DNA from 3 places in the Corynebacterium guaraldiae genome. Region 2 is predicted to be linked to each of the others. Evidence: predicted binding sites of a transcription regulator. Region 2 holds the regulator's gene; each other region holds the start of a gene.

What was found. Region 2 encodes LexA, which represses DNA repair genes until DNA is damaged. Its sites were predicted from a motif close to CGAACANNTGTTCG; they were not measured.
Region 1: a site for LexA is predicted at 4,755-4,768, ahead of ACUY3D_RS09120 (error-prone DNA polymerase). Genes of this name have one in related genera too.
Region 3: a site for LexA is predicted at 8,198-8,211, ahead of ACUY3D_RS08320 (HNH endonuclease signature motif containing protein). Genes of this name have one in related genera too.

What each region holds. Positions count from the first base shown of each region.
Region 1 covers NZ_JBRBAU010000010.1:67,921-78,120, forward strand. The annotation lists gene ACUY3D_RS09100 (PH domain-containing protein) at 1-347, opposite strand, end outside; gene ACUY3D_RS09105 (PH domain-containing protein) at 344-793, opposite strand; gene ACUY3D_RS09110 (helix-turn-helix transcriptional regulator) at 852-1,112, shown strand; gene ACUY3D_RS09115 (hypothetical protein) at 1,120-1,593, shown strand; gene ACUY3D_RS09120 (error-prone DNA polymerase) at 1,599-4,736, opposite strand; gene ACUY3D_RS09125 (MetQ/NlpA family ABC transporter substrate-binding protein) at 4,901-5,791, shown strand; gene ACUY3D_RS09130 (MetQ/NlpA family ABC transporter substrate-binding protein) at 5,827-6,732, shown strand; gene ACUY3D_RS09135 (methionine ABC transporter ATP-binding protein) at 6,839-7,882, shown strand; gene ACUY3D_RS09140 (methionine ABC transporter permease) at 7,879-8,559, shown strand; gene ACUY3D_RS09145 (sucrase ferredoxin) at 8,576-9,442, opposite strand; gene ACUY3D_RS09150 (AMIN-like domain-containing (lipo)protein) at 9,541-10,194, shown strand; gene ACUY3D_RS09155 (Y-family DNA polymerase) at 10,200-10,200, opposite strand, start outside.
Region 2 covers NZ_JBRBAU010000004.1:102,744-112,943, forward strand. The annotation lists gene ACUY3D_RS04525 (hydrogen peroxide-inducible genes activator) at 1-924, shown strand, start outside; gene ACUY3D_RS04530 (hypothetical protein) at 1,065-2,141, opposite strand; gene hrpA (ATP-dependent RNA helicase HrpA) at 2,250-6,125, shown strand; gene nrdR (transcriptional regulator NrdR) at 6,122-6,580, opposite strand; gene lexA (transcriptional repressor LexA) at 7,337-8,059, shown strand; gene sugR (transcriptional regulator SugR) at 8,426-9,208, shown strand; gene ptsP (phosphoenolpyruvate--protein phosphotransferase) at 9,288-10,200, opposite strand, start outside.
Region 3 covers NZ_JBRBAU010000009.1:37,422-47,621, reverse strand. The annotation lists gene ACUY3D_RS08350 (anthranilate synthase component 1) at 20-1,519, shown strand; gene ACUY3D_RS08345 (anthranilate synthase component II) at 1,516-2,160, shown strand; gene trpD (anthranilate phosphoribosyltransferase) at 2,160-3,197, shown strand; gene trpCF (bifunctional indole-3-glycerol-phosphate synthase TrpC/phosphoribosylanthranilate isomerase TrpF) at 3,175-4,557, shown strand; gene trpB (tryptophan synthase subunit beta) at 4,590-5,804, shown strand; gene trpA (tryptophan synthase subunit alpha) at 5,804-6,634, shown strand; gene ACUY3D_RS08320 (HNH endonuclease signature motif containing protein) at 6,860-7,978, opposite strand; gene ACUY3D_RS08315 (dicarboxylate/amino acid:cation symporter) at 8,429-9,664, opposite strand; gene ACUY3D_RS08310 (SdpI family protein) at 9,822-10,200, shown strand, end outside.

The DNA.
Region 1 (10,200 bases), on a different contig from region 2:
ATACGCTCGTAGCGCGCGGAGCGGAAGGACGTTGAGATGACGCCGTGGCGCAGCGCGATTTCATCCTCGGTGAGCTTGTAGCCCAGCTTGCGCCACCAAATTCCGGAGACCAGCCAAATCATCGCACACACCAGCACGAAGGCACCGATGCCCAGCAGGGTGCCGCGGCCGACCTCACCCAAGTGCCCACCCTGCACGTAGGACAGGACATCCGACACCATGGAGGCGTTGACGTTCACCGCGAGAACGGCCACCAGCGCCAGAATCAGCGACCAAAAACGCAGCAGCGGGGTGAGGCGGTGGACGCGGGTGTAGCCGTCGGCGTCGATAAGCGCGCGGTCCTTCACAGCCCACTCATCCTCTCGCGGGCCTTGACGGCGAGGCGCTCGCGCAGGGCGTCGGCGTCGGCAGCAAGGAGGCCGGGGATGGTGGCGTCGCTGCTGGGCGACGCCGTGTGCAGCTTCACCTTTTTCAGCCCCATCGCCCGCTCGACGGGGCCGGCGGTGACGTCGACGAACTGGATGCGGCCGTAGGGCACGACGGTGAAGGTGTGCCAGATTTTTCCGCGGGTGACCAGTAATTCATCGGCGGTTTCCTGCCAGCCCAGGTTTTTCACCTGCGCGGGGATGAGCCACAGTTCGTAGAGTGCCCACGCAACGAGCGCGCCGGCTACCCAATAGAGCCAATCCCACCAGAAATATGCCGCCGCGGCCGCCAGGACGGCGAGGATAATGTCCCAGCTCAAATTCGTGATGTAGCGGGCTTTCGTGAGTGACGGGGATACGGGGTTCATGCCAACACACTAACATGAACCCTTGACAAGTTGTTGGGTTTATACAACACTGTGGTGCATGTCCCCAAAGAAAAAGCCAACCCGCCCACTATTTAACCGGGTCCGCGTGCTCCGCGTTGAAAGGGACATGACGCGCGCACAGCTTGCCGACGCCATCGGGGTCAACCCCCAAACCATCGGCGCCCTCGAGCGCGGCGACCACTCCCCCAGCCTGGATCTCGCCTTCAATATCTGCGAGGTCTTTGACTTGCCCGTGGAAGCCGTGTTCTCCCGGACCGAATTCACCCCCATGTCCTCCGAAATCTACCGAAAGGACTAACTCGCTCATGTCCGCCGTCACCATTCCCGATTCCGTTAAGACCCGAAAGCGCTACATCACCCTGGCCGATCTCTCCTCCTGCCTCATCATCCTGTCCCTCCCCCTGCAGTTCTGGGACTCCTTTACCTCACTCATGGTGGCCTGCCTCGGAACGCTGCTCACCGCGCTGCTGACCGCCCGCCTGCGCGGAGCGATAGGTGCTGCAGACCTGCCCACGACGGAGCTCGATGAGTACCAAATGCAGCAGCACGTCGAAGCCCGCGACGACGGCCTCAAGTTCTCCCTCGCAGCACTCGTCATCTTGCTGCCAGTGACTGGCCTTATCGCCTGGGGTGCCCGAACCATGCCCATCATGGACGGTGTGTTCGTGTCCCAGCTCTACCTCAAGATCATCCTGCTGCTCATGGTGTGGGTGCCGTTCTCGGTGGCCCGTTCCCTGGCGGGAAAAATGAACCGCGACGAGCTCATCTCAAAGGAATAAACCTCTTAGCGGAAATCCCGCGAGCCGCGCGAAAGGGCCTCGCCGAAGGCCAGCGGCTCCAGCTGGTCCGCAGCAACGGTGACCGCGCCGGAGGCATTCTGCACGATGCCGCGCACGATGAGCGCGGGCGCTGTCCGCGCGGTGACCTTATCCCTGGCCCACAGGCCGGGCGAGACCATCACGTTCATCAACCCAGTCTCATCCTCCAAGCCGAAGAAGACCACGCCACCTGCAGTATGCGGGCGCTGGCGGTGCGTGACCACCCCGGCGATACGCACGCGGGTGCCATCCTCCACGGCCGGCAGATCCGCCGCCGCCAAGACACCACGAGCACGCAGCGCCTCACGCGCCTGCTCCATCGGCTGCTGGTTGTGGGTCACACCAGTGCTCGCCACGTCCGCCGCCATAAGCTCAAAAGCACTCATCCCCGGCAAAGACGGCGCCTCAATAGCCGAAAGCCCCGGCAGCATCCCTGCCCGTTCTGTCGCGGCAACACCGGCCTGCCACAACGCTTGGCGACGATCCACCCCAAAGACATCCAAAGCCCCCGCCACCGCAAGAGCCTCCACGTGATCGACGGTGAGATCGGCACGACGGGAGAGATCGGGGACGTCGCCAAACGGCGCGGCCGCTTCAATGCGATCGGCGGCCTTATCACCCAACCCCTTGATGAGGTTAAGCCCCAAGCGGATACGCGCCTGACCGTCCGCGCCCACCACCACGCGCGCCTCGCGGCCCGACTCGTTGACGCTGACCGGCAACACCTCCACGCCGTGACGGCGGGCGTCCTGAACAAGCGACTGCGGCGAGTAGAAACCCATCGGCTGCGCGCGCAGCAAGCCCACGCAGAACTGCGCCGGATAATAGCGCTTGAACCACGCCGAAAAGTACACCAAGGAAGCAAAAGACTGCGAGTGCGACTCCGGGAAGCCGTAGGCCGCAAAGGCCACAATCTTGGCCCACAACTTGTCCGCCACTTCCCCGACAATCCCGTTGGTCTCCTCCAAGCCCTCATAAAAGCGCTGCTTGAGCGCCGCCATCTTGGCCGGCGAGCGCTTCGAGCCCATCGCGCGCCGCAGGTCATCCGCCTCCGCGCCGCTGAACCCAGCGGCATCGACCGCAATCTGCATGAGCTGCTCCTGAAAGAGCGGAATCCCCAGCGTCTTGCCCAGGGACTTCTCCAGCACCGGGTGGTCATAGGTCACCGGCTCCTTGCCATCGCGGCGACGCAGGTAGGGGTGCACCGACCCGCCCTGGATGGGGCCTGGGCGGATGAGCGCGACCTCCACCACGAGGTCGAAGAAGACCCGCGGCTTGAGCCTCGGCAGCGTGCTCAGCTGCGCGCGCGATTCCACCTGAAACACGCCCACCGCATCCGCGCGGCAGAGCATGTCATAGACTTCCGGGTCAGCCAGGTCCAGCTCCCACAGGTTGACCACCCTGCCGGTGCTTTCCTCCACCAAATCCATCATGTGGTGCAGGGCTTCGAGCATGCCCAGGCCCAGCAGGTCGAACTTCACCAGCCCGGCCGCGGCGCAATCATCCTTATCCCACTGCAGCACCGAGCGGTTTTCCATGCGCGCCCATTCCACGGGCACGACATCCGCAATTGGCCGGTCGCACAGCACCATGCCGCCGGAGTGAATGCCCAGGTGGCGCGGCTGCCCTATAAACTGCTCGGCCAAGGATTCAACGTCCGAAGGCGCGGGCGCGATCCCCTTCGACCAGGCATCGGCCGAACCCTGCGGGTAGCCCAATGCGCGGGCGGCATCCCGCAGCGCGCCTTTGCGGCGGTACGTAATCACGTTGGCCACCTGCGCGGCGCGCTCGCGGCCATGCTTGGCGTAGACGTACTGAATGACCTCCTCGCGCCGCCCCGATTCAATATCGATGTCAATATCCGGCGGGCCATCGCGGTCCGGGGAGAGGAAGCGCTCAAAGAGCAGGCCCGCGGAAATCGGCTCCGCATTCGTAATCCCCAGCGCGAAGCACACCGCCGAATTCGCCGCCGAGCCCCGCCCCTGGCACAGGATGTTCTCCCGTTTACAAAAATCCACGAGATCACACACGATGAGGAAGTAGCCGGGAAAGCCTAGCTGCTTAACGACGCCCAGCTCATACCGCATCTGCTCCCACGCCCGCTCCCGAATCTCCTTAGGCCGCGTGGCATAGCGCGCTGCCGCGCGCTCGAAGGTGAGATGCTCTAGCCAAGACATCTCGGTATGGCCTTCCGGCACGTCGAAATCAGGCAGGTTTGGGGCCAGCGCCTCCCAGGTGAAGCTGCATTCCTCAAGGACGCGGACGGTTTCCGCGATGAGCTCGGGGCGCTCCGGAAACAGCTGCGCCATCTGTTCCCCGGAGCGCAGCCAGGACGAGCCCATCGGGTGGGAGTTGGGGGAGGCGTCGACAAGCGCGAGGCGTCTAGACAAGGCTTCTTTCGCGCCGGCCAGCCGCGCGTGTTGCCGTGTGGCGGCAGCTGGGCGGGTAGAAGCGATGGCACGCGGAACCGGCAAGGAATCCAGCAGTAGGTGGTGGTCCGCGTCCTCCGGAAGCTGGGTACAGGCATACTCCAGAACCATGCTGTCTATTTTTATTCCATCGACCAGAAGATCGAAATGCTCCGCCCACTCCCAGCCCACCAAGAACAGGCATTCATCCTGTAGCTGCGCGGCAATCTCCACCAGGGGAGGATAGGACACGGCCCCCTTCTCCCCCGCTTCCATGTGGGCGCGGGAAATGAGCCGGGATAGACGCCGATAGCCCTCCGGGGTGCGCGCCAAGACCGTCAGCGGGGCCGGATCCAGACTGAGCTCCGCGCCAAAGACGGCGGGCAGCCCCACCTTGGCAGCGGCCTCCGCAAATTTCATGAGGCCATAGAATCCATCCCTGTCTACCAGCGCAATCCCGCGCAGGCCCAGCCCGACGGCGCGCGCCACGAGCTCCTCCGGCTCAGAGGCGCCGTGAAGGAAGCTATACGAGCTCACCGCATGCAACTCCGCGAAGGGCACGGCGGAATGCCCAGCCTTCGGCTCCTCCGCCGCCCCCGGAAGGTGGTCCACCGGCACCGGGACGGGCCCCGGACGGCCAGAGAGAATCCTCTCCACCCGGGACCACGGCAGCGCCTCACCCCCATTGAATCTCATAGCCCCACACACTATATTCGAACATGTATTCCAGTCAAGGTTTTCGTTGAACAAATACTCGGATAGACAAAGCGGTTCAATCGTTGCTAGTTTTTCGTGCAGTGCATACTCCTGCGGTGATACGACTTGCCGCACAAACCAAGAAGGGACACTAGGAACCCACTATGAGCATCCGTCGCGTACTTGCTGCCACCTCGGCAGCCTTCATCGCTGCAACCGGCCTGGTTGCTTGCTCCTCGGACTCCGCCGAGTCCGAGAACTCCGGTGAGGCCATTACCAAGGACTCCACCATCACCATCGGCACCACCGACGCCAACATGGAAGAGTGGGCCGTATTCCAGGACCTGACCAAGGAGGCCGGCTTCGACGTCAAACTGGAAAACTTCGCCGACTACAACACCCCGAACCAGGCTCTGGACCAGGGCAAGCTGACGACCAACAAGTTCCAGCACCTGAAGTTCCTGGCTGAATACAACAAGGGCAACGGCACCGACCTCGTCCCGCTGGCAGCTACCGAGATCTACCCGCTGGCCATCTACTGGAAGGACCACAAGGACCTCGGTGACGTCGAGGGCCAGGAAGTCGCCATCCCGAACGACTCCACCAACCAGGGCCGCGCCATCGGCCTGCTGGTCCAGGAAGGCCTGGTCACCCTCAAGGAGGGCAGCCCGCTGACCCCGACCCCGCTGGACATCGATGAGAAGAAGTCCAAGGTCAAGGTCACCCCGGTGGACGCCGCCCAGACCCCGGCCGCCTACGGCGAGGGCAAGCCTGCCGTTATCAACAACTCCTTCCTCGAGCGCGCCGGCATTGACCCGCAGTCTGCCGTTGCTCAGGATGACCCGGACTCCACCGAGGCCGAGCCTTACATCAACGTCTGGGCCGTGCGTGCCGACGACGCCGATAACGAAACCCTCCACGAACTGGCCAAGCTGTGGAAGGACCAGAAGGTCACCGACGCGGTCCTGAAGTCCTCCGGCGACACCGCCGTGGCCGTGGACCGCTCCCAGGAGGAGCTCCAGGAGATTCTGGACCGCCTCGAGGAGCAGGTTTAAGCAGCCTTCACTGACTAACTAGCAAAGGACGAATCATGCGCATCCGCCGTCTCGTAGCAGCCGCTGTAGCTAGTCTCGCTGCCGCTACCAGCTTGGTCGCCTGCTCGTCTGCAAGCTCCGATTTCGCCGCTGGTACCGCCGAGGATCCCATCATCATCGGCACCACCGACGCCGAGCTTCCGGAGTGGGGCGTGCTCAAAGAACTCGCTGCTCAAGAAGGCATCGAGATCGAGATGAAGAGCTTTACCGACTACGCCACCCCCAACCAGTCATTGGCTGAGGGGAGCACGGACACCAACAAGTTCCAGCACTTAAAGTTCCTCGCCGAGTACAACGTGGGCAACGGCACAAACCTTGTCCCGGTTGCGTCCACGCAGGTCTACCCCATGCCTCTGTTCTGGAAGGGCCACGACAGCATCGACGGCATCGAGGGGCAGGACATCGCCATTCCGAATGACGCCACGAACCAGGGCCGCGCCATCAACCTGCTGGCAGCCAACGGTTTGCTGAAGCTCAAGGAAGAGGACAAGCTCACCCCGGATCCCGCCGATATCGACGAGTCCGCTTCCAAGGTGACCATCACCCCGGTCGATGCCTCCCAGACTCCGTCCGCCTTCGGCGAGGGCAAGCCCGCCATCATCACCAACTCCTTCTTCAAGCGAGCGGGTATCAACCCGGCCGACGCCGTGCTTTACGACGACCCGGAAAACCCCAACGCCGACCCGAAGATCCTGTTCGACCCCTACGTCAACGTGTGGGCTGTGCAGGAAAAGGACAAGGACAATGAGAAGGTCAAGAAGCTGGCTGAACTTTACCTCTCCGATGAGGTGAAGGCCGCGGTGCAAGACACCACGGGTGGCACCACCATCTTCGTGGACAAACCACAGTCAGAGCTTCAGGAGATTCTGGAGCGCTTGGAAGAGGAAGCCTCCTCTAGCTAAGCGAATCTCCCTCACCCCCGCGCTCACGCTCGTTTGCGTGACCCGGGGGATTTTGCCCGTTACTCCCTGCTTATTCACTACACGGACACGTACAAAGGAAAACCACGTGACTGAACACACTGGCGCCCACCAGGGCACCCGGATTGAATTCCGCAACATCACCAAAGTCTTTAAGAACAAGAAAACCACCACCACCGCACTCGATAATGTCTCCCTGACCGTCGAGCCCGGCGAGATCATCGGCATCATCGGCTTCTCCGGCGCGGGCAAGTCCACGCTGGTGCGCATGATCAACGGCCTCGATAAGCCGACCTCAGGACAGCTGCTTCTCGACGGCACCGATGTCGTTCCCCTGCCCGAGTCCAAGCTGCGCGGCATCCGCCGCAACATCGGCATGATCTTCCAGCAGTTCAACCTCATGTCCTCCCGCACCGCGGCGGGCAACATTGAGTACCCGCTGAAGCTGCAGGGCGTCGAGAAGCAGGAGCGTAAAAAGCGCGTCCAGGAACTGCTGGAATTCGTCGGCCTGGCGGACAAGGGCGATAACTACCCGGAGCAGCTCTCTGGCGGCCAGAAACAGCGCGTCGGCATCGCCCGCGCCCTGGCTAATAACCCTTCCCTGCTGCTGGCGGATGAAGCCACCTCAGCGCTCGACCCCACCACCACCCATGAGGTTCTCGACCTTCTGCGCAAGGTCAACCGCGATTTCGGCATCACCATCGTGGTCATTACCCACGAGATGGACGTCGTGCGCTCCATCGCAGACAAGGTCGCCGTCATGGAAGGCGGCCACGTTATTGAGTCCGGCAGTGTCTATGAGGTCTTCTCCAATCCCCGAACCAAGGTGGCGGAGAAATTCGTGGCCACCTCGCTGCGCAACACCCCGGACGTCGTCGAGGCCGATGACCTCTTGGCCCACGAGGGCCGCCTGTTCACCATCAACCTGACGGAGAAGTCCGGCTTCTTCGATGCCGCGGGCAAACTCGCGGACGAGGGCGTGTCCATCGCCGTGGTCCACGGCGGTATCACCACCTTGCAGAAGCACTCCTTTGGCAAGATCACCGTCCGCCTCAACGGCCCGGACGCCGCCATCGAAGACTTTTACGCACACATGCAACGCACCACCGAGATTGAGGAGATTCAACGATGAACGTCACCTACCTCGCGCAGGCCAATTGGGACCGACTGGGCAGTACGCTTGTCGACGCCATCAAGGACACCCTCATCATGGTCGCCACGACCCTGGTGCTTGCGGGCATCATCGGCCTCGTGCTGGGCATTCTGCTCTACACCACGCGCCCGGGCGGCATCCTGCAGAACAAGCCCATTCACTTCGTCATCAACATTCTGGTGAACTTCATTCGCCCGATCCCGTTCATCATCCTGCTGGCCTTTGTGCAGCCGCTGACGGTGGCGGTGCTGGGCAGCTCCATCGGCCGGGAGCCGGCCACGTTCGTCATGGTGATCGCGGCTACCTTCGCGGTGGCGCGCATCGTGGAGCAGAACCTCGTGGCGCTGGATCCGGGCGTGATTGAGGCGGCCCGCGCGATGGGTGCTTCGCCATGGAAGATCATCACAACGGTCATCATTCCGGAAGCACTGGGCCCGCTGGTGTTGGGCTACACCTTCCTGTTCATCGGCATCGTCGATATGTCCGCGATGGCGGGCTACGTCGGCGGCGGTGGCCTGGGTGACTTCGCTATTGTCTACGGCTACCGCGCCTTCGAGTGGGAAGTCACCGTGGTGGCTACCCTCATCATCATCGTGCTGGTGCAGGCAGCGCAGTTCTTTGGCAACTGGCTTTCGGCCAAGATTATGCGCCGCTAACCACGCCAACCCCTATCTATACGCTGCGCTTTTCGACGCGACGCGCGACGTAGATTCGAGAGGTCTTCGGTTTGTCTCCGCAGGAGGAGACAACGCCGGAGGCCTCTTTTTCTTCCAGCTCCACGTCCCATGCGCGGCCGTCGCGGTGTCGCACAGCGGCAGTACCTGCCGCTGCGGTATCTGTCGCGTCGACGGTGAGGTCGCCGTAGTGGAGGGTCTCGGAGGCGTCGAGAAGCTGGCGTGCCACCGCGAGCTCCGCTACCTGGCCCCGGGGCGTGGTGAGGCCGGAACCACGGTTGGCGGGGTAGAAATACTCGCCGTGCAGCGCCTTGCCCACGAGCTCACGGCCGGCCTCCACGTTGAGGCGGCCAAAGGAATAGCCCCACGGCATCAGCAGCACCGACGGCGCGAAGCGGTGGCCTTTGGTGTGGGAGGTTTCCCACACGGTCTCCTCAAATTCACATGCCAGGGAGGCAGCCAGCGGGCGCCCCTTGATGGCGCAGCAGGCATCGCGCTTGGCGTGGGTGCACACGAGCACCAGCGGCAGGCACGTGCCGGTGGGGTGCTCAAGATCCAGGTCAAGAATGTCCTCTGGGCCGTTCAGGGTGTAATCCTGCACCAGCCCCTCGCGCGCCCACACAACGAAACAACGGAAGTGCCCCGTCCCCCGCTCATGCCCGGCGCGCCCCGGGCGGCGAATGAGCTGCAGGCCCGCCACGCCCTTGAGCTTGGCCTTGAGCTTTTCGGTGAGGCCTGGGCCAAAGGTGTGGCCGTCAAGCACGTCGCGCGACCACGCCGTGGGCCACTCGAAAAGGACGTACACAGATTCTTGTTTAGCGGTACCAGCCAGGGGCTCGACCTGGACGTCGGAGCAGAAGGTCATGGCGCCATCTTAACTGGCATCACTTGCTTCACAACAATGTGGTTACGATGCTTAGCTCGATGCATATAATTCCCCGAAGTGCCACTACGCTCGAAGTTATGCCGAAACACAATCTCTTGCGCACAGTCGCCCCAGTGGCCGCACTCGTTGTCTCGGGTGCGCTCGTGCTTCAGGGATGCGCTCCTTCTTCCTCCCCGGATGGTAGTACCGGCGACCCCACGAAGACTCTCGACGCCACCCTGTCCGGCGCCTCCACTTCCACCGCTACCGTCACTCCCACTGCGCCCTCCCCCGCCGCACCGGCTGGGCTGACCCCGCTGGGCGACGCCAACATGGAGATGAAAACCCTCCGCCCACCGGCCCCCTCGGAGCTGGTGGTGACCGATGTCCGCGTGGGTAAGCACGAGGGATTTGACCGCGTGGTCTTCGAGTTTGTCGGGGATGGTTCGCCGGGCTGGTTCATCGATTACACCGATTCCCCCGCCCAGCAAGGATCCGGCAACCCGATTGCTTATGAAGGCTCCACCGCGCTCGACGTCAGCATCGACGGCACCGCCTACCCCTTCCAGCTCAACATGGAAGACCCGAATATCGGCACCGTAAATGGCGCCGGCGGCCTAGTTACCCAGGTGGTCAGCGGCGGTACCTTCGAGGCTCGCTCGCAGTTCGTTATCGGGCTTAATGAACGCCACCCGTACTCGGTTCAGGTGCTCAAGGCACCGACGCGCCTGGTTATCGACATCCTGAACTAAACAGTT
Region 2 (10,200 bases):
TTGCGCACCTTCGTCACGATTGCGGAGAACAAACACTTTGGCTCCGCGGCCGCCAAACTCGATATCTCCCAGCCTTCGCTCTCCCAAGCACTCGTCGCCCTCGAACAAGGCTTGGGCGTCCAGCTCATCGAGCGCTCTACCCGCAAAGTCATCGTGACGTCCACCGGCGAGGCGCTCCTCCCCTACGCCAAGGCAACGCTCGAAGCTTCCGATGCCTTCCTCAGCCAAGCCCACGGTGCAAGCGGTACGTTAACTGGCCCCCTCACCATCGGAATCATCCCCACCATCGCGCCCTATATTTTGCCGGGGCTGCTGAAATCCATCAGCGAAACCTACCCCGATCTAGAACCACGCTTCGTCGAGGAGCAGACTCAACACCTGTTAGACAAGCTGCGCGAGGGCAGCTTAGACCTCGCTGTGGCCGCACTGCCCACCGAGGCCACCGGGATGGTCGAGACTCCTCTCTATAGCGAATCCTTTACCGTCGTAACACCGGCAGGGCACCCGCTCGCGGGGCGCGAGGATCTCACGCTCGAAGAGCTTGCAGGCCTTGACCTTTTGCTGCTTGACGACGGCCACTGCCTCCGCGACCAAGTCCTCGACCTATGCCGTCGCGCCAAGGTGAACCCCTCCGAAGCCACCAATGCCGTCACCCGAGCATCATCGCTGACTACTATCCTGCAGCTCGTCATGGGGAATCTAGGCACTACCCTTGTCCCTGAATCAGCGCTCGCAACGGAATGCCAAAACCCGCAGCTTGCGGTCGCCCGTTTCGCCCCCACGGTAACGGCGGAGCGCCAGGTTGGACTCGTTTTTCGATCGTCTGCTGCCCGCGCTGATGAATTTCGCGCCTTTGGCTCTTTGGTCACCGCCGCCTTCCAGGACGCTGCGGAACGCTCCCGAGCCCTTTTCCCGGCCTCGTAATTCAAGCCCCCAACTCTGATGGCTTTTAAAACTACAACGCCGCCTTCGGCTTACCTCTGGTAGCCCGACCCGCCTCGGTAGGCGGTGGCTAAACAAGCGGAAAGCTTAGGCGGCGTTGCGTTATAGGTCTGGTTTAGACCTTAAGCTGCGGGAGCATAACGACCCTGGCACTGACGACACAGGTGCGCTGTCGCCAGCTGAAGGGCCGGCGCGATAATAATCAGAGCCAAGCCCAAGGTAATAAGGGACGCGAAACCCAAGAGGCCAGACAGGACAATAAACAGCAAAAGGTGGCTGTAGTTTTCCTTGCCCAGCTTGAGTCCCTGGGAGAAAGCCTCGCCGATCGAGGAGGTATCGGCTGCCAACCAGGGCATGAGGGTAAAGAAGGGCTGAATAAACAGCGCAATCAGCATCACTACAAGGAGCCCACCAAAGATGGAGCCAACGAGCGCGAAAACATCGCTCTGGCTGAGTTGCTCCGGATTCTGGAGATCCATCGAAGAGACTCCACCCAGGCCGACAACAAACAGAACGACGACCACGATGACGATGGAAATCGCGACAAGAACACCCAAAACAAGGTTCACTACGAGTGGCGGCACCCACCGGACCCCCTGGAACAGGGTTCCCCATGTGGGGCTCGGCTTATCGATTTCACGGTAGGCCAAACGATAGACGACCAGAGAAATGACAAAGGACAGGATGGACACCGCGAAGGAGAAGAGGTCCAACATGACGGAGGTCTCCGCCCCATCGGCGTTCTGCGCACCAACGCTGATTCCAATTTGTGGGACAAACTGAATAGCAAGCACGACGACGGCGCCCAGCACCCACAAAAGTGCGTTGCCGAGCGCGGCCTTGAATCCCCATTTGATCGCTTCGATAGCGCTGACTGGGCCCGTATAGGCCGGACCGGCACCTGGGCCGAGGCCCTCTTGACCGGAGCTATTCCCATAGCTCGCACCGGCATAACCCGGCTGGCCAGCATCGTACCCACCATAGGACTGAGAGCCGTAAGCTCCACCGCCATAGTTGCCATAGTTGCCATAGTTTCCGGATTGACCGAAACCAGCCTGGTCTTCTGGGTGGCTGGTGGGTTCATACTTTGGAAGTCCACCTGTGTTCCCGGAGGAATTACCGGGGCCGTTCTGCGGGTTGCTTCCGAACCCTCCGTTGGAGCCGTTGTCCTCCGGATTCGAACCAAAAGGATTAGTCATTGATTGTGCCCTTCTTTAATCATTGTTCACACAGTCACCACGAGGGTACCAATTTCTCTACCTGGACCTGTGAGCGAATAGCCTTCCGAGTAGACTTTTAGGTCAACTATGACTGCTACTCGCGAAGATCTTTACGGCGCTCTCACAACAGTTTCTTTGAGTGATGAGCGCGCATTCCGTCGCCGCCTGCGCAAGGCTCGCTCTCCTAAGGCCCTTGCTGCGATCCAGGCCGATATCACAGCCGCCCAAGACAAGGTGAGCACCATCGATGCCAACGTGCCGCCGATTACCTACCCCGAGCAGCTTCCCGTCACCGGACGCCGCGACGATATCGCCGCGGCGATCGAAAAGAATCAGGTAGTCATCATCGCTGGTGAAACCGGTTCGGGAAAGACCACACAGATTCCAAAAATCTGCCTGGAACTCGGCCGCGGCCGGCGGGGGCTCATTGGCCATACCCAGCCGCGGCGACTAGCAGCGCGTACCGTCGCCGAGCGCATTGCAGAAGAACTTGATCAGTCGATCGGGGAGACAGTCGGCTATGCCATTCGCTTCGATGACAAAGTCTCCTCCACCACCGCCGTGAAGCTCATGACCGACGGCATCCTGCTGGCAGAGATGCAGCGCGACCGTTTCCTCAATGCCTACGACACGATCATCATCGATGAGGCACACGAGCGCTCACTCAACATCGACTTCCTCTTGGGCTACCTCAAGCGGCTGCTTCCCAAGCGTTCGGATCTGAAGGTCATCATCACCTCAGCAACGATTGATCCCGAGCGCTTCGCCGAACACTTCGCGGACGCTGAGGGCAATCCTGCCCCCATCATCGAGGTCTCCGGGCGCACCTACCCCGTGGAGATCCGCTACCGCCCGCTCGAGGTCGAATCGGGTGGCAAGACCATCGACCTCGATCCTCTCGACGCCCTCTGCGAAGCCATCGAGGAGCTCATGGCCGAAGGCGAAGGAGATATTCTGTGCTTCTTCCCCGGAGAGCGCGATATCCGCGACGCCATGGAAGCCATAGAAGGGCGCCACTGGCGCAACGTGGAGGTCACTCCGCTCTTCGGACGCCTGTCCAACCAGGAACAACACCGCGTCTTCCGCTCGCACCGCGGACGGCGCATCGTGCTCTCCACCAACATTGCTGAAACCTCATTGACGGTGCCAGGCATTCGCTACGTCGTGGATACGGGAACGGCGCGTATATCGCGCTATTCCACGCGCACCAAGGTGCAGCGCCTCCCCATCGAGCCGATCTCCCAGGCAAGCGCCAACCAGCGCTCGGGCCGCTGTGGCCGCGTTGCGGATGGCATCGCCATCCGCCTGTACAGCGAGCAGGATTTCCTATCCCGCCCGGAGTTTACGGATCCCGAGATTCTGCGCACCAACCTGGCCAGCGTCATCCTACAGATGATTTCGCTGCGCCTTGGGGACATTGCTGACTTCCCCTTCGTCCAAGCCCCTGAGCCGAAGGCCGTACGAGACGGCCTACTTCTTCTGCACGAACTGGGCGCCCTCGAGGGCAAAGAAAAAGACGGACTACCTGTCCTGACCCGAATAGGCCGCGATCTTGCCCGCATCCCCGTAGATCCACGCATGGCCCGCATGCTGGTCGAGGCCAAGACTTCCGGGTGTCTCCACGACGTCATGGTCATCGTTGCTGCCATGACGATCCAAGATGTGCGCGAGCGGCCGAGCGACAAGCAAGCTCAAGCCGACCAGGCACATGCCCGCTTCAAGGATAAAACCTCCGACTTTGTGGCCATGCTCAACCTGTGGGACTTTGTCCAGGAAGCTCGCGATGAGATGAGCGGCAATGCTTTCCGCAAACGGATGAAGGCCGACTTCCTGCACTATATGCGCATCCGCGAGTGGTTCGATCTGGTGCGGCAGCTGCGGGACGTCGCCAAGCAGCTCGGGTGGAAAGCCCAGGAAAGCACAGAGCGTCGCCCCGATGACATCCATATGGCCTTGCTTTCTGGACTGTTGTCTAATATCGGCGCGCGTGATGGCAACTCTAAGGAGTTCATTGGTGCACGCAATACCCGCTTCCTCGTCTTCCCCGGATCGGCACTGGCAAAGAAACCGCCCGAGTTCGTCATGGCGGCTGAGTTGGTGGAAACGTCGCGCCTGTGGGCGCGCGACGTTGCTGCCATCGACCCAGCATGGGTTGAAAAGCTGGCGAAGGATTTGCTGAAGCACAACTATTCTGACCCGACGTGGTCGCGAAAGCGCGGCTCTGCGGTCGTCACCCAACGCTCGACGCTTTATGGCGTCACTGTTGTCGCCGACCGGACCGTGCCCTATCACCGCGTGGATCCTGAGGCAGCGCGCGATATGTTCATCCGTAACGCGCTAGTCGACGGCGACTGGACCACCCACCACCACTTCTTCCACGACAACAAGCGCAAACTCGCCGAGGCCTCCGAATATGAGGAGAAGGCCCGCCGGCGCGGACTCGTCGTGGACGAAGACACTCTCTTCGATTTCTACGATCAGCGCATCCCTGCGTCTGTCACCACCGCCCGGCATTTCGATTCCTGGTGGAAAAAGCAGAAGAACAAGCATTCCTTGGACTTCGACCCAGAAGCACTCCTTGAGGAGGACCACGATGTCACCGAGGATGCCTTCCCCGACCGCTGGTTGAAGGGAAGCATCGACTACGACTTGTCCTACAAGTTCGAGCCGGGAGACCCGCTCGACGGTGTCACACTCATGGTTCCCGTCCCGCTCCTCGCGGGGTTGGACACAGAAGGCTTCGATTGGCTGGTACCGGGCCTACGTCTAGAGCTCGTAACTGAGCTCATTCGCTCGCTGCCGAAGGCTCTTCGACGCACCGTGGTTCCGGCACCCGAGTTCGCTGAACGCGCGCTGCCCAAGCTCTTGCCCTATGAGGGCGCGCTCACCGAGCAACTCGCTGCGGTTTTGCAAGAGATGGGCGGCCAAGGCATCAATGCCGGCGATTTCCGCCCCGACCAGCTCCCTCCGCATCTGCGCATGAACTATGCCGCAGTGGACAAGCGGGGCAAGGTCATCGACTCAGACCGCAACCTGCAGGCTCTAGTCCAACGCCAAGCCGGCCACATTTCCTCCTCGGTCTCGCGCGTTGGCCGCGCCGCCGAATCCACTGCGGTCAAGGAATGGACGGAGGATACGCTCGGCGCCATCGATGAGGAAGTGGTAACCGTCGTCGATGGGCATGAGGTCACCGCCTACCCCGCGCTCGTAGCGACCAAGGACGGCGTGGCGCTCAAGGTCCATCCCACCAAGGCGGCTGCCGACGCCTCCATGATCACCACCACCCTAACCTTGCTGCTCCGAGAAATTACGGTGAATACGCAGCAGATGGTCAAAGGGCTTCCTCTACAGCAGCGGGTAGCCGTCGACTCCTACCCCCACGGCGGGGCGGAAGGACTTGTCAGCGATGCCCGGGTAGCCGCAGTACGCGACATCATGATGGAAAAGGGCGGCCCGGTGCGCACCCCCGGTGACTTCAATGCATTGCTCAACGCGGTCAAACCGGAGGTCCCGGGCAGAGTGCGCCAGGCAGTCGTTGCAATTGCGCCGGGCCTGGCAGAGTATTCCAATCTGAATGCTGAGCTGAAGCACTGGGAGGGGCTGGCCATCGATGATATTCGGGCCCAGCTCAATTTCCTGTTGCCCGCGCACGCCATCACCGTCCACGGGATCCAACATCTGCGCCATCTACCGCGCTATATCCAGGCCTCGCGCATCAGGCTTGAGGAAATGAACGTGGATCCGGACCGCGATGCTGACCGGCAGGCAGACGTCGACGAGGCCAAAGCCTATGTGGCCAATCGGTTGCGTTCCCTGCCTCCTGGCCGCGAAAAGACGCGAGAGGTTAAAGACATCTACTGGATGATTGAGGAACTGCGCGTATCGCTCTTCGCACAACGCCTGGGCACTGCCCACGCGGTGTCTTTGAGGAGAATCCAAAAGGCAGTGGATAAATTACGCTAAAAGCTATCGCGGTCGCGCCGACGCATGAGGCGGATTTCTGATTCAAAGTCGTCGGCGCTTTCAAAAGACTTATACACGGACGCAAAGCGCAGGTAGGCCACTTCATCGAGATCTCGCAGAGGTTCCAGGATGGCAAGGCCGATGTCATTGGCGTTGACTTGCGAGGAGCCGTGACTGCGCACGGTCTCTTCAACTTCTTGAGCGAGCTTCTTCAAAGCATCATCGCTAACGTCGCGCCCCTGGCATGCGCGTTTGACGCCTCGGATCAGCTTGTCGCGACTGAAAGGCTCAGCCAAGCCATTTCGCTTGACTACTGACAAGACTGCCTTCTCGATGGTGGTGAAGCGACCTTTGCACGCGGCGCATTCGCGACGCCGCCGGATCGAGGTTCCGCTGTCGATTACGCGCGAGTCAATAACGCGTGATTGTTCGTTGTGACAGAACGGGCAATACACAGTGCCGTATCCTTCCTTTCGACCAATGCGCACATGCTGCTGGCCCAAGGAATTCTAGCGCAAAGACACGACCGTCGTGGTCGAAGAGGTGCTCGCACTGTCAACCTCACTATCGATACTGAGGCCACCCCATACTGTGCCGATGAATACCGCGGCGCCAAAGACTGCTCCGAGCACATAGTTACCTACGTTCGACCGACTACGACGGCTGCCCGATGTTGCCCCGGCGGCCGAAACCTGGGAATTCACCGGAATTTCTGGACGGCACTGTGTTCTATCGTTTACGGCAAGAGTTCGAACACGAGACGGCCCATATGGAAGGTTGCGCGGGGCATCAGACGTGAGCGACCGAGACTGAGCGGGATCCCAGACCGCCGCTGGCGGCACTAGCACAGTCCGATTGCTAGACTTCTCGAGGGCCACCCCGCGCAGTACAGAGGCATTGTTTAATGCGATAGCCATGACGGTTCCTTTCTAGGTCTTCCTTATTCATTGAGACAATGCCCGAAGTGTACGAACCAAGCCCGACATCTTCGAACATCACCTTCGATCAACCGTTCGATTTGGTGTGTATGTTCGATTTATAGCAGGCCTTCGAAAATTTGTCCACACTCGGGCGGCGTTAGTCGAACATTTTTTCTTTCCGTGCTAAAAAGGGAAGCGGAAGTATCACCAGCAGCCCACTCCCACTTATGTCCGGCACGCCAAAGCCGCGCACATCAACTCTGCACATCCCGACAGTTCCTAGGAGCAAGAATGGCCCGCAATCCGAAGCGAAGCGACCACCCTTCCCTCGATTCACTTTCCCCTCGCCAACGCCGCATCTTGGAAGTAATCCATGACGCCGTAATGTTGCGCGGCTATCCGCCAAGCATCCGCGAAATCGGTGACGCAACAGGCCTCCAGTCCACCTCGTCCGTGGCCTATCAGTTAAAGCAGCTGGAAGAGAAGGGCTTCCTTCGCCGCGATCCAAACAAGCCACGAGCTGTTGATGTGCGCCATTTCCCCGGCGCCGACGACCCCAAAAAGCCCGGACGAAAGACCGGGCAGGCAATCGCACCATCGGGAACCTCCACCCCTGACGCACCCGAAGACGCCGCCACCCCAAACTACATTCCTGTTGTGGGCCGCATTGCTGCTGGTTCCCCCATCACCGCCGAGGAGAACATCGACGCCTACTTCCCCATGCCGGGTGAAATCCTAGGCAGCGGCGAACTATATATGCTGCAAGTCGTGGGAGATTCAATGCAGGATGCAGGAATCCTCAACGGGGATTGGGTTATTATTCGCTCGCAGTCTGTTGCAGAAGAAGGCGAGTTCGTAGCCGCACTTTTGGATGGCGAAGAAGCGACCGTGAAGGAATTTCACCGAGATTCCTCCGGTGTATGGCTCCTCCCCCACAATGACGCTTACTCACCCATCAAGGGCGATGAAGCCGAAATCATGGGCAAAGTAGTATCCGTGTTCCGCAAACTCTAGAAACCATCCACCTCAGCGCTCCCTCAGGCCTTCCCCGCTCCACACCAATCACCCACTCGGTGCGGGCGAACCGGACTGGGGGATTGTTTCTTTTTACCCCCTTGTGTGTGTACATGCCCGATTTCGACCGTTTTAGCGTCCGAGATCACACATTCGGATACTTGCAGTACAACCGTAGGTTTTAGTGACTAAGGCACGCGTTCGATGTGAGCTTTTCTTTGTTTAGTTCCGTTTTGTTCGCATTCAGTGGGACAATAGAAGTATCGCCACAACATCCGTTGTTCTTTTCGTTCACATGCCCCAGCCCCGTTTTCCTTCACCGGCGGGCGCAGTGACCACCACAGGCAGACTTCATTTGGAGGAACCATGTACGCAGAAGAGCGTCGCCGACAAATTGCGTCATTGACCGCTGTAGAAGGACGAGTCAATGTCACCGAGCTCTCCGAGCGCTTCGATGTCACCGCTGAGACGATTCGCCGCGATCTCGCAGTCTTGGACCGAGAGGGAGTTGTGCACCGAGTTCATGGCGGTGCAGTCGCCTCCCAATCCTTCCAGACCGCCGAATTCACCCTTGATACTCGCCAACGTTCGGCCACGGGCGCCAAAATGGCAATCGCACGCGCCGCACTGGAGCAGCTTCCCGACGGCGGCAGCATCTTTCTCGATGCCGGAACCACCACGAATGCGCTTGCCGATCTCATAGGCCAGCGCTACTCGGCCGGGCAATTCAGCATTGTGTCGAATAGTCTCCCGATCGCTCTTTCACTAGCCAGCAACGGGGTATCTGACGTCCAGCTGCTGGGTGGCACCGTGCGCGCGATTACCCAGGCCGTCGTCGGTGACACTGCGCTTCGCACCATGGCCCTGATGCGTGCCGACGTCGCCTTCATCGGAACCAATGCGCTAACCATTGACCACGGGCTCTCTACGGCCGATTCGCAAGAGGCGGCTATCAAGTCAGCATTCGTCACCAATGCACACCGCGTTGTCGTGCTGTGTGATTCATCGAAGTTGGGCAATGACTACTTGGTCAGCTTTGCATCACTCGATGAGATTGATGTCGTCATTACCGACGCCGCCGCCCCCGATTCCTACGTTGAGGCTCTGCGCGAGCACGGCATCGAAGTGATTGTCGCCGCGGACAAGTAGGCGCTTTCACCCATAGATCAATTCAGGAGGTGTGCACCCCGCATGATGAGGGCGCACACCTCCTGTGCAATTCAGCGCTCTAAGCGGACTGGTATTCCTCCAGCAGCGCAATCACTGCGGCACGAGCGTCCGCTGGGCTTTCGGCGTTGACAGCCGCCTCTGCCATCTTCTGGCACTGCTCAAGGCTGAGCTCAGCCAGCTGCGCACCGACGCCAGCCACCGCAGTCGACGCCGCCGACAGCGAAGTCACACCGAGGCCAGTCAACACGCAGGCAAGCATGGGATCAGCTGCGGCTTCGCCGCAGACGCCAACCGGAACGTTGTTATCGCGCCCCACCACGCAGGTGTGCTGAATCAGGCGAAGGACAGCAGGCTGCCATGGATCGGTCAAGTAGGCCAGCTGCGGCGACAGACGGTCCGCGGCCATGGTGTACTGCGTCAAATCATTGGTACCAATGGACACGAAATCGAGATGCGGCATGATGGTATCCGCCATCAAGGCTGCGGCGGGAACCTCAATCATCGCGCCGGCGGTCAAACCGCGCTCGCGGCACAGACCAGCGAACCATTTCGCTTCCACTGCGGTAGCCACCATCGGCGCCATAACCCACGTCGTAGCCCCATCTCCGCGCTTTTCCGCGGCCTGGGCGATAGCGTCGAGCTGACGAGTCAACAGCGCCTCGTTGTCGCGGGCGATGCGCAAACCACGAACGCCCAATGCGGGGTTTTCTTCCGAGTCCAAGGTGGCATAGGAAATCGGCTTATCCGAACCGGCGTCGAGCGTGCGAACGACGACCTTGGACTCCGGGAAAGCGTTGAAAACCTTGCCGTAGATGCGCGCTTGCTCCTCGACGGTCGGTTCCTCGCTGGCAGAGAGGAAGGACAACTCCGTGCGGTATAGGCCAATGCCTTCTGCCTGCGAGTCAGAGGCGATGCGGGCTGCGTTTCCGTCAGCAACGTTGGCCAGCAACTGCACGCGATGGCCATCCTTG
Region 3 (10,200 bases), on a different contig from region 2:
CGTTGAAGAAAGACAGAATATGCCGTACACAGCCACACGCGAGGTCAGGTACACACCCGACGCCAGCGCACTCTTTTATGCCCTCGCCACCCCACAGAACTCCCTGCTCTTAGAGTCCGCGGACATCGAGTCCAAGAAAAACCTCACGTGCATCGCCATCACAAAGGCTGCACTCAAGGTGGTGTGCCGGGGCCAAGAGGTCACCGCCACCGCGTTGACAACGTCGGGCGGCCTTCTTATCGACGAACTCCGCGCGGACTTCCAATCACGGATCATCCACAGCTCAGAAGGCAGCGTCACCTTCCGCTTCGATCTCCCCACCGAGCACGATGAGCGCGCCCGCCTCCGCGCCACCTCCACCGCTGATATTCTGCGCACGCTGCAGTTTAGCCAGCTCTACTCCGGCGAGTCACTCCCATTCCTTGGAGGCGGATTCGCCTTCGACTACGTCGCGACGTTCGAGGAACTGCCACCGGTACCGGACGGCCCAAACGCGTATCCGGATTATGAGTTTCTCGTCGCCGAGCATGTCCTCACGGTGGACCACCTCACCAAGAGAGCAAAGATTGAGGGGTGGGGCGTCGACAAGCGCGCGCTCGAAGCGGAGCTCGACCGTACCGCTGCCACCGAGCCCATCACCCCAGAAGCCCCCGCACCGTGCGAAACCATCAGCGCACGCGCCAGCATCGATGACGCTGCCTTCCGCCGCCACGTCGAGCGCCTCCAAGGCAACGTGCATGCAGGCGATATTTATCAGGTGGTCCCTTCCCGCGCCTTCAGCCTCGACTGCCCCGATGCCTTCGCCGCCTACCGCACGCTGCGGAAGACCAACCCCTCGCCGTACATGTTCTACCTGCGCGGGGAGGAACACGAGCTCTTCGGTGCGTCCCCTGAGTCGAATCTGAAGTACACGGCCTCCGACCGGCAGGTGCAGCTCTATCCCGTGGCCGGCACCCGCCCGCGCGGTGCGACCCACGAGCTGGATATCCGCAATGAACTGGAGATGCGCACCGACTCCAAAGAGGTCTCGGAGCACATCATGCTCGTGGACCTGGCCCGCAACGACCTCGCCCGCGTCGCCGTCCCCGGCACCCGAAAGGTCGCCGACCTGCTCCAGGTGGACCGCTACTCTCGCGTCATGCACCTGGTTTCCAGGGTCGTCGCCACGCTGCACGAGGATTTCGACGCCCTCGACGCCTACCGAGCCTGCATGAATATGGGCACGCTCACCGGCGCTCCGAAGCTGCGCGCCATGGAGCTCATCCGCGAAACCGAAGGTACTCGCCGCGGCTCCTTCGGCGGAGCAATCGGCTACCTGCGCGGTGATGGCTCGATGGATAACTGCATCGTCATCCGTTCCGCCTACGTCAAGGATGGCACGGCCGTCGTCCAGGCCGGCGCGGGCGTCGTGCGCGATTCCGTCCCCCAATCCGAGGCCGATGAAACGGTGCATAAAGCCTACGCGGTGCTCAGCGCCATCGCCCAGGCACACAACGCATCTCTGGAGGTCATCCGATGAATCCGCACGTCGTCCTCATCGATAACCACGATTCCTTCGTCTACAACCTCGTCGACGCCCTCGCCGGCTATAACACCACCGTCTTCCGCAACATCGTGCCCGTGGAGGAGGTCCTCGCCGCCCAGCCCGATATCATCCTCCTCTCGCCCGGCCCGGGTCATCCCCGCGACGCCGGATCGATGATGCAGCTTATCGACGCCACCCTCGGCCGCATCCCCATCCTCGGTATCTGCTTGGGCTTCCAGGCGCTCCTTGATCACTTCGGCGGCACCGTCGAGCCCTGCGGCCCAGTCCACGGCTCATCCGTACCCATAACGCTGACCGACGCCGGCGCCAGCCACCCTCTCTTTCAGGGTCTCACCACCGACTCCGAGCCCGATAACCCGAACTATGTTGGCCGCCTCATCCCCGTTGCGCGTTACCACTCCTTAGGCTGCGCGAACGTTCCCGCCCAGATTCGCAGCCTCGCCGAGACCGAGACCGCCATTGGCCCCGTCACCATGGCGGCGGAAACACTCGACGGCATGGCTCTCGGCCTCCAGTTCCACCCAGAATCACTCCTCACGCCGACGGGACCGATCATGATCGAGCGGTGTATTAATCAACTTTCTGTTCACCCCACCATTGAAGGATCCAAGTAATGACTGATAATAAGGCATTGACGACATTGCAAGCCTTCCTCGACATCCAAGAGCCGACCCTGGAGCAAGCCATCGAGGTCTTCACCCCACTGACGGTAGGGGAGTATGACGATATCCATATCGCCGCTCTCCTGACCCACATCCGCACCCGCGGAGAGACCTTCGCTGATGTCGCCGGCGCGGCACGCGCTTTCATCAAGGCCGGCCGGCCATTCCCTGTCACCGGCAAGGGGCTCATGGACACCGCGGGAACCGGCGGCGATGGCGCTAACACCATCAACGTCACGACCGGCGCTTCCCTCGTCGCCTCCGCGGGCGGAGTCAAGATGGTCAAGCACGGCAACCGCTCTGTCTCCTCCAAGTCTGGCTCAGCCGACGTCCTGGAAGCCCTCGGCATCCCGCTTGATCTCGACCCAGACCGCGCAGTCCGCCAGCTCGAGGCATCCAATTTCACCTTCCTCTTTGCGCCGGCCTACAACCCGGCCGTCGCCCACGTGCAACCGGTGCGCAAGGGCCTCGGCGTCTCCACTCTCTTCAACACCATGGGCCCGCTCCTGAGCCCCGGCCGCCCGGAGTTCCAAATCATGGGCATAGCCAACCCCGAGCAAGGCCAGCTCATCGCTGAGGTCTTCAAGGAGCTCGGCCGCACCCGCGCGCTCGTGGTCCACGGTGCTGGCACCGATGAGATTGCCGTTCACGGTACCACCCAGGTCTGGGAGCTTCGCGACGGCACCATTAGCCACTACGAGCTCACCCCCGAAGACCTCGGCATTTCCCGCCATGACTTGTCCGACCTTGCCGGCGGCAACGGGGAAGAAAACGCGAAGGCCCTCCGGGCGGTCTTCGCCGGTGCGGGCAAGCCGGCCCATCACGACGCGATCGTCGCCACCGCCGGCGCCATGTTCTATCTCAACGGCACAACTGACACCATCCAAGACGGCGTCGCGCACGCCAACCAACTCATCCAGGACGGCACCGTGGCCGCATGGCTGAAGAAGCACGAGGAGGCGAACTATGGCTCTGCCGACCGTGCTTGAGGGGATCGTCGCCAAGCGCCGCACGCATCTACCAGCCATCCGTGAACGCCTCGCCCACGTGGACCTCACGACTCTCCCGCGCTCTGAGCGTTCCTTCTACGACGCGCTCAACGGGACCAACCGTTTCATCATGGAATGCAAGTCCGCGTCCCCGTCGCTCGGCCTCATCCGTGAGCATTATGAACCGGGAGCCATCGCCCGCGTGTATTCGCGCTATGCCTCGGCCATCTCTGTCCTCTGCGAACCGGACCGTTTCGGCGGTGACTACGACCATTTGCAGACCGTGGCGCTGTCCACGCACCTGCCGATCTTGTGCAAGGACTTCATTATCGATCCGATCCAGGTGTATGCCGCGCGTTACTTTGGCGCCGACGCCATTTTGCTCATGATGTCCATCGTCGATGATGAGACTTATGCAGAGCTCAAACATCTAGCAGATTCCCTTGGGCTCGACGTTCTCACTGAGGCGATCACTGAGGACGAGGTCGACCGCGCCACCGCCTTTGGCGTGGACGTCATTGGCATTAACAACCGCAACCTCCACGACCTCAGCATCGATCTCACCCGGTCCGAGCGTCTCTCGCACTCTGTGCCGTCCGGGAAAGTTGTGGTTTCGGAATCCGGTATCCGCAGCAACCAGACTGTGCGCCGCCTTGGGTCTCATGCCAACGCATTCCTTGTTGGCTCCCAACTCACGGGTACGCCTGATATCGATCGTGCGGCACGCGAGCTTGTTTATGGTCACAATAAGGTCTGCGGACTTACGGCGTGGTCTGCAGCTCAGGCCGCCCGCGCCGCCGGCGCAGTCTACGGAGGACTCATCTTCGAAGAGGCATCGCCGCGCAGTGTTTCACGTGAAACCGCGCTCGACATCATCGCCCACGAACCCGATCTCAGCTACGTCGCGGTCTCTCGCCGCACCACTGGCTGGGAAGAGCTCGCTTTCGACGGCATTGCCGCCCTACAGATCCATGCCCCTTACCAGGGGAGCACGGAGGCCGAGCTCCAACTCATTGAGTCCGTCCGCGCTGTAGCGGGGGACCGGCAGATATGGCGCGCCATCGATATGACGGCGCCACACGGCCCGGTGCTCGCCTCTGCGCTTGCCGACGCCTCCGACATGCTCATCCTCGATGCTGGCGCCGGCGGCACGGGTAGCTCCTTCGATTGGTCAACAATTCCCGACAACGTCAAAGATAAGGCACTTCTCGCGGGTGGCCTTAAACCCGAGAACCTTCGCGATGCGCTTCGCGTCGGCACAGCCGGACTGGACATCAACTCCGGCGTCGAAATTAACGGCAGGAAGGACACCGCGCTCATCGCTACGGCCTTCAACACCATTCGTCACTTTACGTATTAGCCCATAGCCCAAACCCTACCCAAAGGAACACCATGACTAACCCACAGGACGCCAGGGAAACCCTCCTTCCCGCGTATTTCGGCGAGTTCGGCGGACAATTTGTTCCCGAGTCTCTCATTCCCGCACTCGACCAACTCGAGAAGGCCTTCGTCGATGCGCAAAACGATCCCGCCTTCCGCAAAGAACTGTCCAGCTATCTTCGTGACTACCTTGGACGTCCCACCCCTCTCACCGAAGCAACCAAGCTCGGTGGAAAGGCACGTATTTTCCTCAAGAGGGAGGACCTCGTCCACGGCGGCGCCCACAAGACCAACCAGGTGATTGGCCAAGCGCTCTTGGCCAAGCGCATGGGAAAGACCCGCATTATCGCTGAGACCGGCGCGGGCCAGCACGGGACCGCGACTGCGCTTGCCTGCGCGCTGCTCGATCTTGAGTGCGTCATCTACATGGGCGCTAAAGACGTCGAGAGGCAACAGCCCAATGTCTACCGCATGGAGCTCATGGGCGCGAAGGTCATTCCCGTGGACTCCGGATCTGGCACCCTCAAAGATGCCGTTAATGAGGCGCTGCGCGATTGGACCGCAACGTTCCACGAATCCCACTACCTGCTCGGCACCGCTGCCGGCCCCCATCCTTTCCCCACGATTGTCCGCGAGTTCCACAGGGTGATTTCCGAGGAAGCCAAGGCCCAAATGCTTCAGCGCACGGGCGGGCTTCCCGACGTGGTCGTCGCCTGCGTCGGCGGCGGCTCCAATGCCATCGGCATGTTCGCGGATTTCATCGACGAGGAGTCGGTCGAGCTCGTCGGCGCCGAGCCTGGGGGAGAGGGCCTCGATTCCGGACACCACGGTGCCACGATCAACAATGGCACCATCGGAATTCTCCACGGCGCCCGCTCCTACCTCATGCGCAATGCCGACGGTCAAGTTGAGGAGTCCTATTCCATCTCCGCTGGCCTCGATTACCCCGGCGTCGGTCCACAGCATGCTCACCTGGCGCAGACGGGCCGCGCCACCTATGTCGGCATCACCGACGCGGAGGCACTTGAAGCGTTCCAAATCCTTAGCCGCCGCGAGGGCATCATTCCCGCCCTTGAATCCTCACACGCCCTGGCCTATGCGCTTAAGCGCAAAGATGAGGACATCACCATTATCGTTTCCCTTTCCGGGCGCGGCGACAAAGACATCGACCACGTCCGCCGCACCCTCGACGCGCACCCCGAATTCAAGATCACGGAGGACAAGTAATGAGCCGATACGAGAAACTCTTCTCCAACCTTGCCTCCCGCAATGAAGGGGCCTTCGTTCCCTTCATCATGTTGAGCGACCCCGACCCGGACACTGCCCTCGACATCGTTCGCGCGGCCGTCGCCGGCGGGGCCGACGCACTCGAGCTCGGCGTCCCCTTTTCGGACCCTGTTGCCGATGGTCCCACCATTCAGGCCTCACACATCCGCGCGCTTGAAGGAGGGGCAACGGTTGATTCCGCCATCGCCCAAATCCGCCAGATTCGAGCCGAATTCCCAGACCTTCCGATTGGCATGCTCATCTATGGCAATGTTCCCTTCACTCGTGGGTTGGAGACCTTCTACTCCGAGTTTCAAGAAGCGGGTGCTGATAGCATCTTGCTTCCCGATGTCCCCGTCCGCGAAGGCGCACCTTTCGTCGCCGCCGCCGACAAGGCCGGCATTGACCCGATCTTCATCGCCCCGGCACAAGCCTCGGAGCAGACCCTCCAGGGCGTGGCTCAATACTCGAGGGGCTACATTTACGCAATCTCGCGCGACGGCGTGACCGGCACCGAGAAGGAATCGGAAACCCGCGGGCTCGTTGATGTAGTGAACAACGTGAAACGCTTTGGCGGGGCACCGATTCTCCTTGGCTTCGGAATCTCAACCCCTCAGCATGTCGCCGATGCCATCTCCGCTGGCGCAGCTGGGGCCATCACCGGATCTGCTTTAACGAAGATTGTCGACGCTCACCTCGACGAGAACAACAAGCCCACCGAAGGACTCGCCTCTGCAGTCACCGACTTCGTATCCAAGATGAAGGCTGCTACCAAGCGTGCCGTTGGCTAAGCGCTTCCCCGAACTATCCTGAGCCACCTCGGCCTCTTCCATCACGTCGTGCGCCACCACGCGTCACGATGGAAGGGGTCGTTTCACGTGAAACAGCGCGTGTTCCATATGCACAAGCCCATCGGCTACCGTCGTTGTAGCCAGCAGTCACTAATAATGCCGCCTTCTGTGCCTTCCAAAGCCTCCTTAATTCCCTAATCCCCAACAGCGATAGTCTCTTGTCCCTCAGAAGGGGATATCATCGGATGCGTTCGAGTAGCGATCCGCCGGGTCCGTCCTGTCGAAGACTTCGACCAACTCTCCGCCATCAAGCTCAACCTTCAAGGCTTTGGCCTCTTCGTGCATCTTCCGCCGGTGAGCAATGACATCTTCCGCGACGGTTCGTGCCCACACCTTAGATGCCGGGGCCAGAGGACCGGTTGCTTCAGTCACCGCCCAGGTGCCGTCCTCGAACAACCAGACAACATCACCAGTAACTGGGTCCAGGATATAGAAAGCCCGTCCGTCAGTTTTCATGTTGTGGTGGTGCTGACAAAGGGCAACCAGGTTAGATGGGTGCGTAGGGCCACCGTCGGCGTAGTTAATCCTGTGGTCCAATTGACATGTCCACGCCGGTCGATTACAGCCAGGCGCCCGGCAGGTCCCGTCGCGCCCCTCGACATACTTTCGCGTGACATCTGAGGGCTGGTAGCCTTCGCACGGTTCTGGTGCTGCACTAAAGTCTCTCGTCACAGTTCTCGACGCCGGCACTCCTTCACCGGTCCAGCCGTGTCCCTGAACATAGACCGGCGCTCCCTCCACGTCAGTGGCTTTGAATTCATGCACAACAACTTTTCCAGCCTCCGGCTGAATCTTGCCCGTAATGAGGAGAACTAAGGCATCCGCCATTGAGACGTCATGTTCTTTTGCGGCCAGCTTGATTGTCTCGTGGATTACGACGCCGACGTTACTATCGACCTCTAACTCGATCGAGGCACGTTCTCCCCGGGTGAGGAGTGAATACCGGTTCTTCTTCCGCTTATCCCGGAACGCGATCGAATCATCCAAGACCTTAGCGATGTCGCGCACCTTGCGCCGAATCTTTTCTGCGCTGGGAAAGACCTGGTTGGGTTTAGTCGGTGTTAGCCACGCCGCCAATTGACTATCGATCTCTGAGATAACTGAAGGAATAGGGTTGCCCAGCTTTGCCAGTACTTGATCAATAGCAACCAAGGCTTGCATATCGAGTAGGTATTCAGAGTCTTGCATCGCCTTCACCTTCGGCAATTCACTGAGACGAATAAGCCCCATGACATTCCGCGCCACATGTGCCGGAGACTTTCCCGTCTTTTGGCCCAGGGTCATAAATGCAGTGTCTGAATCTGCGTTGAGCGGTGGCTGGACACGTGACCAAAACTCATACTCTATTCTTCGCATGAGTTGACCCGCCATACATTCTGGATCATGCGGGTTTGAGTGAGAAAAATACGCAGTAGGTAGCGAGGTTGAAGAATTTATTGTGATTCCCATGGGGAGCTGCATCCCTAAATTAGCCGGATAATTGCTTCCCCCACTCCCACCTTTAGAATACATGTTCTAAGCTCGTTCCACAAGAGCTATTTCGGCTTTCGTCGAAGTTTTCGGTAACCCCTAGCGCAACCGAGCGGCCCGCGACGTCGGCAACAAGGCATACAAAAATCCCCCTCCCGCAGCCAACCTTCCAATTGATTGGTCTAGACGTATAGACCAGAAATGGAACGCAAGCTAGGGGAGGGGGAAGCTCTCAGGGTTTCACGTGAAACCTAAGCTTGAAACCTAAGCTTTGCTCAGCTCCTCGTCGGCAGCAGAGGCGTCGGCCTCGGCCTCCAACCCAACAATCTTATTGCGAGCGAAACGGTCGACAATCATGGCGATGGCGCCGTCGCCAGTAACGTTCGCGGCCGTACCCACGGAATCGATAGCGATGTAAGCGGCAATCATCAGTGCCACCATCGAATCATCAAAGCCCATATTGGATTGCAACAGACCAACGGCAACCATCACGGCACCGCCCGGAACACCGGGGGCCGCGATCATCATGATTCCAAGAAGCAGGATGAAGCCCAAGGCCTTACCCAAATCTGCTTCCATACCATCAGCCATATACACAATCGCGAAGGCGTACAACGTCAGCTTGATCATCGAACCTGACAGGTGAATGGTCGCACAGAGGGGGATGACAAAGCCAGCAACGGGCTTGGTAATACCGTTCTTCAACGTGGCGTCCAATGTCACCGGAATCGTCGCCGCCGAAGAGGAAGTACCCAACGCGGTGAAGTAGGCCGGTGCCATGTTCTTCAATGCGCGGAATGGATTCTTACCCGCAATTGCGCCGGCGATGATGTATTGAAGCACGAGGTAAACCAGCGTCATGAGGACCGCAAGCAAAAGAACCTTGGCGAAGGCAACGAGGACCGTCCCGATATTGCCATTCATACCCAAGGAGAGGAACATGCCAAAGATATAGAACGGCAGGAGGGGAATCACGAAGCCCCAGATCACCTTGATGACGACGTTCTCAAATTCTTTAGTAATCGCGTAAAGGTTGTCGGATTTCACAGTGGTCATCGCCACGCCAACGCAGAAGGACAACAGCAGCGCCGTCATAACTTCGAATGGAGCCGGCATCTCAACGGTGAAGTAGGGATCGAGCGCTCCGGCATCGATGTCAGCCACATCAGTGTTGAGCGTCTGCCCACCCAGCAACGTGGGGTACAGGACCTGGGTCAAACCGTAGGCAACGAGGCCTGCCACGATAGTGGAACCATACGCAATTCCGGCAGTAATACCCAGCCACTTGCCGGCACCGCGACCGAGGCCCGCGATTGCCGGTGCCACGAGAGCAAGAATGAGAATGGGGATGAAGAAGCCAAGGAAGTTCGAGAACAGTCCGTTGTATGTTGCGAAGGCCCTGCCGAACCATTCCGGCGCGAATTGGCTAACTATGATGCCCAAGACTATCGCTACGATAATCTTGAACAGCAGAGAGTTGAGAACACTCTTGAATGTCATGATTGAGTCTTTTCTATGGTTGATACCACTACGAGTTTCTCGCCCGGCGATAAACGCTTATTTATCTACCAAGCGACACGAAATGTATATTACAGCACGAAACGAATAAATTGAACCAGCTTTCTCGCTAGCTAGGAGGCGGGATAGACTTAGACGCATGCTCGTAGTCGGAATCATCTTCCTCATCCTTGCCGCGGTCCTCATCATCGTCGGCGGCCTTGCCACACTCCGTAAACTCCCCGGCAACAGTGTTGTTGGATTGCGTCTCGCGGAGATCCGCAAAACCCGGGAGGCATGGGACAACGCCCACGCTATTGCGGGCCCGTTCTGGTTCCTGGGAGGCATCGCTCTCGTTTTCGGTGGCGTTATCGCGCTTCGCGCCGAAGGTTGGATGTGGCTAATCCCCGCACTCACAGCCGTCGTAGCTGTCCTCGCGCTCTCCATCGGCTCCAACATGGGTGCCCGCGCGGCCTACCTGTGGGACCAAGCCCATAAAGACGACGATGGTTGCGGCGATTCCTGCAACTGTGGCGACG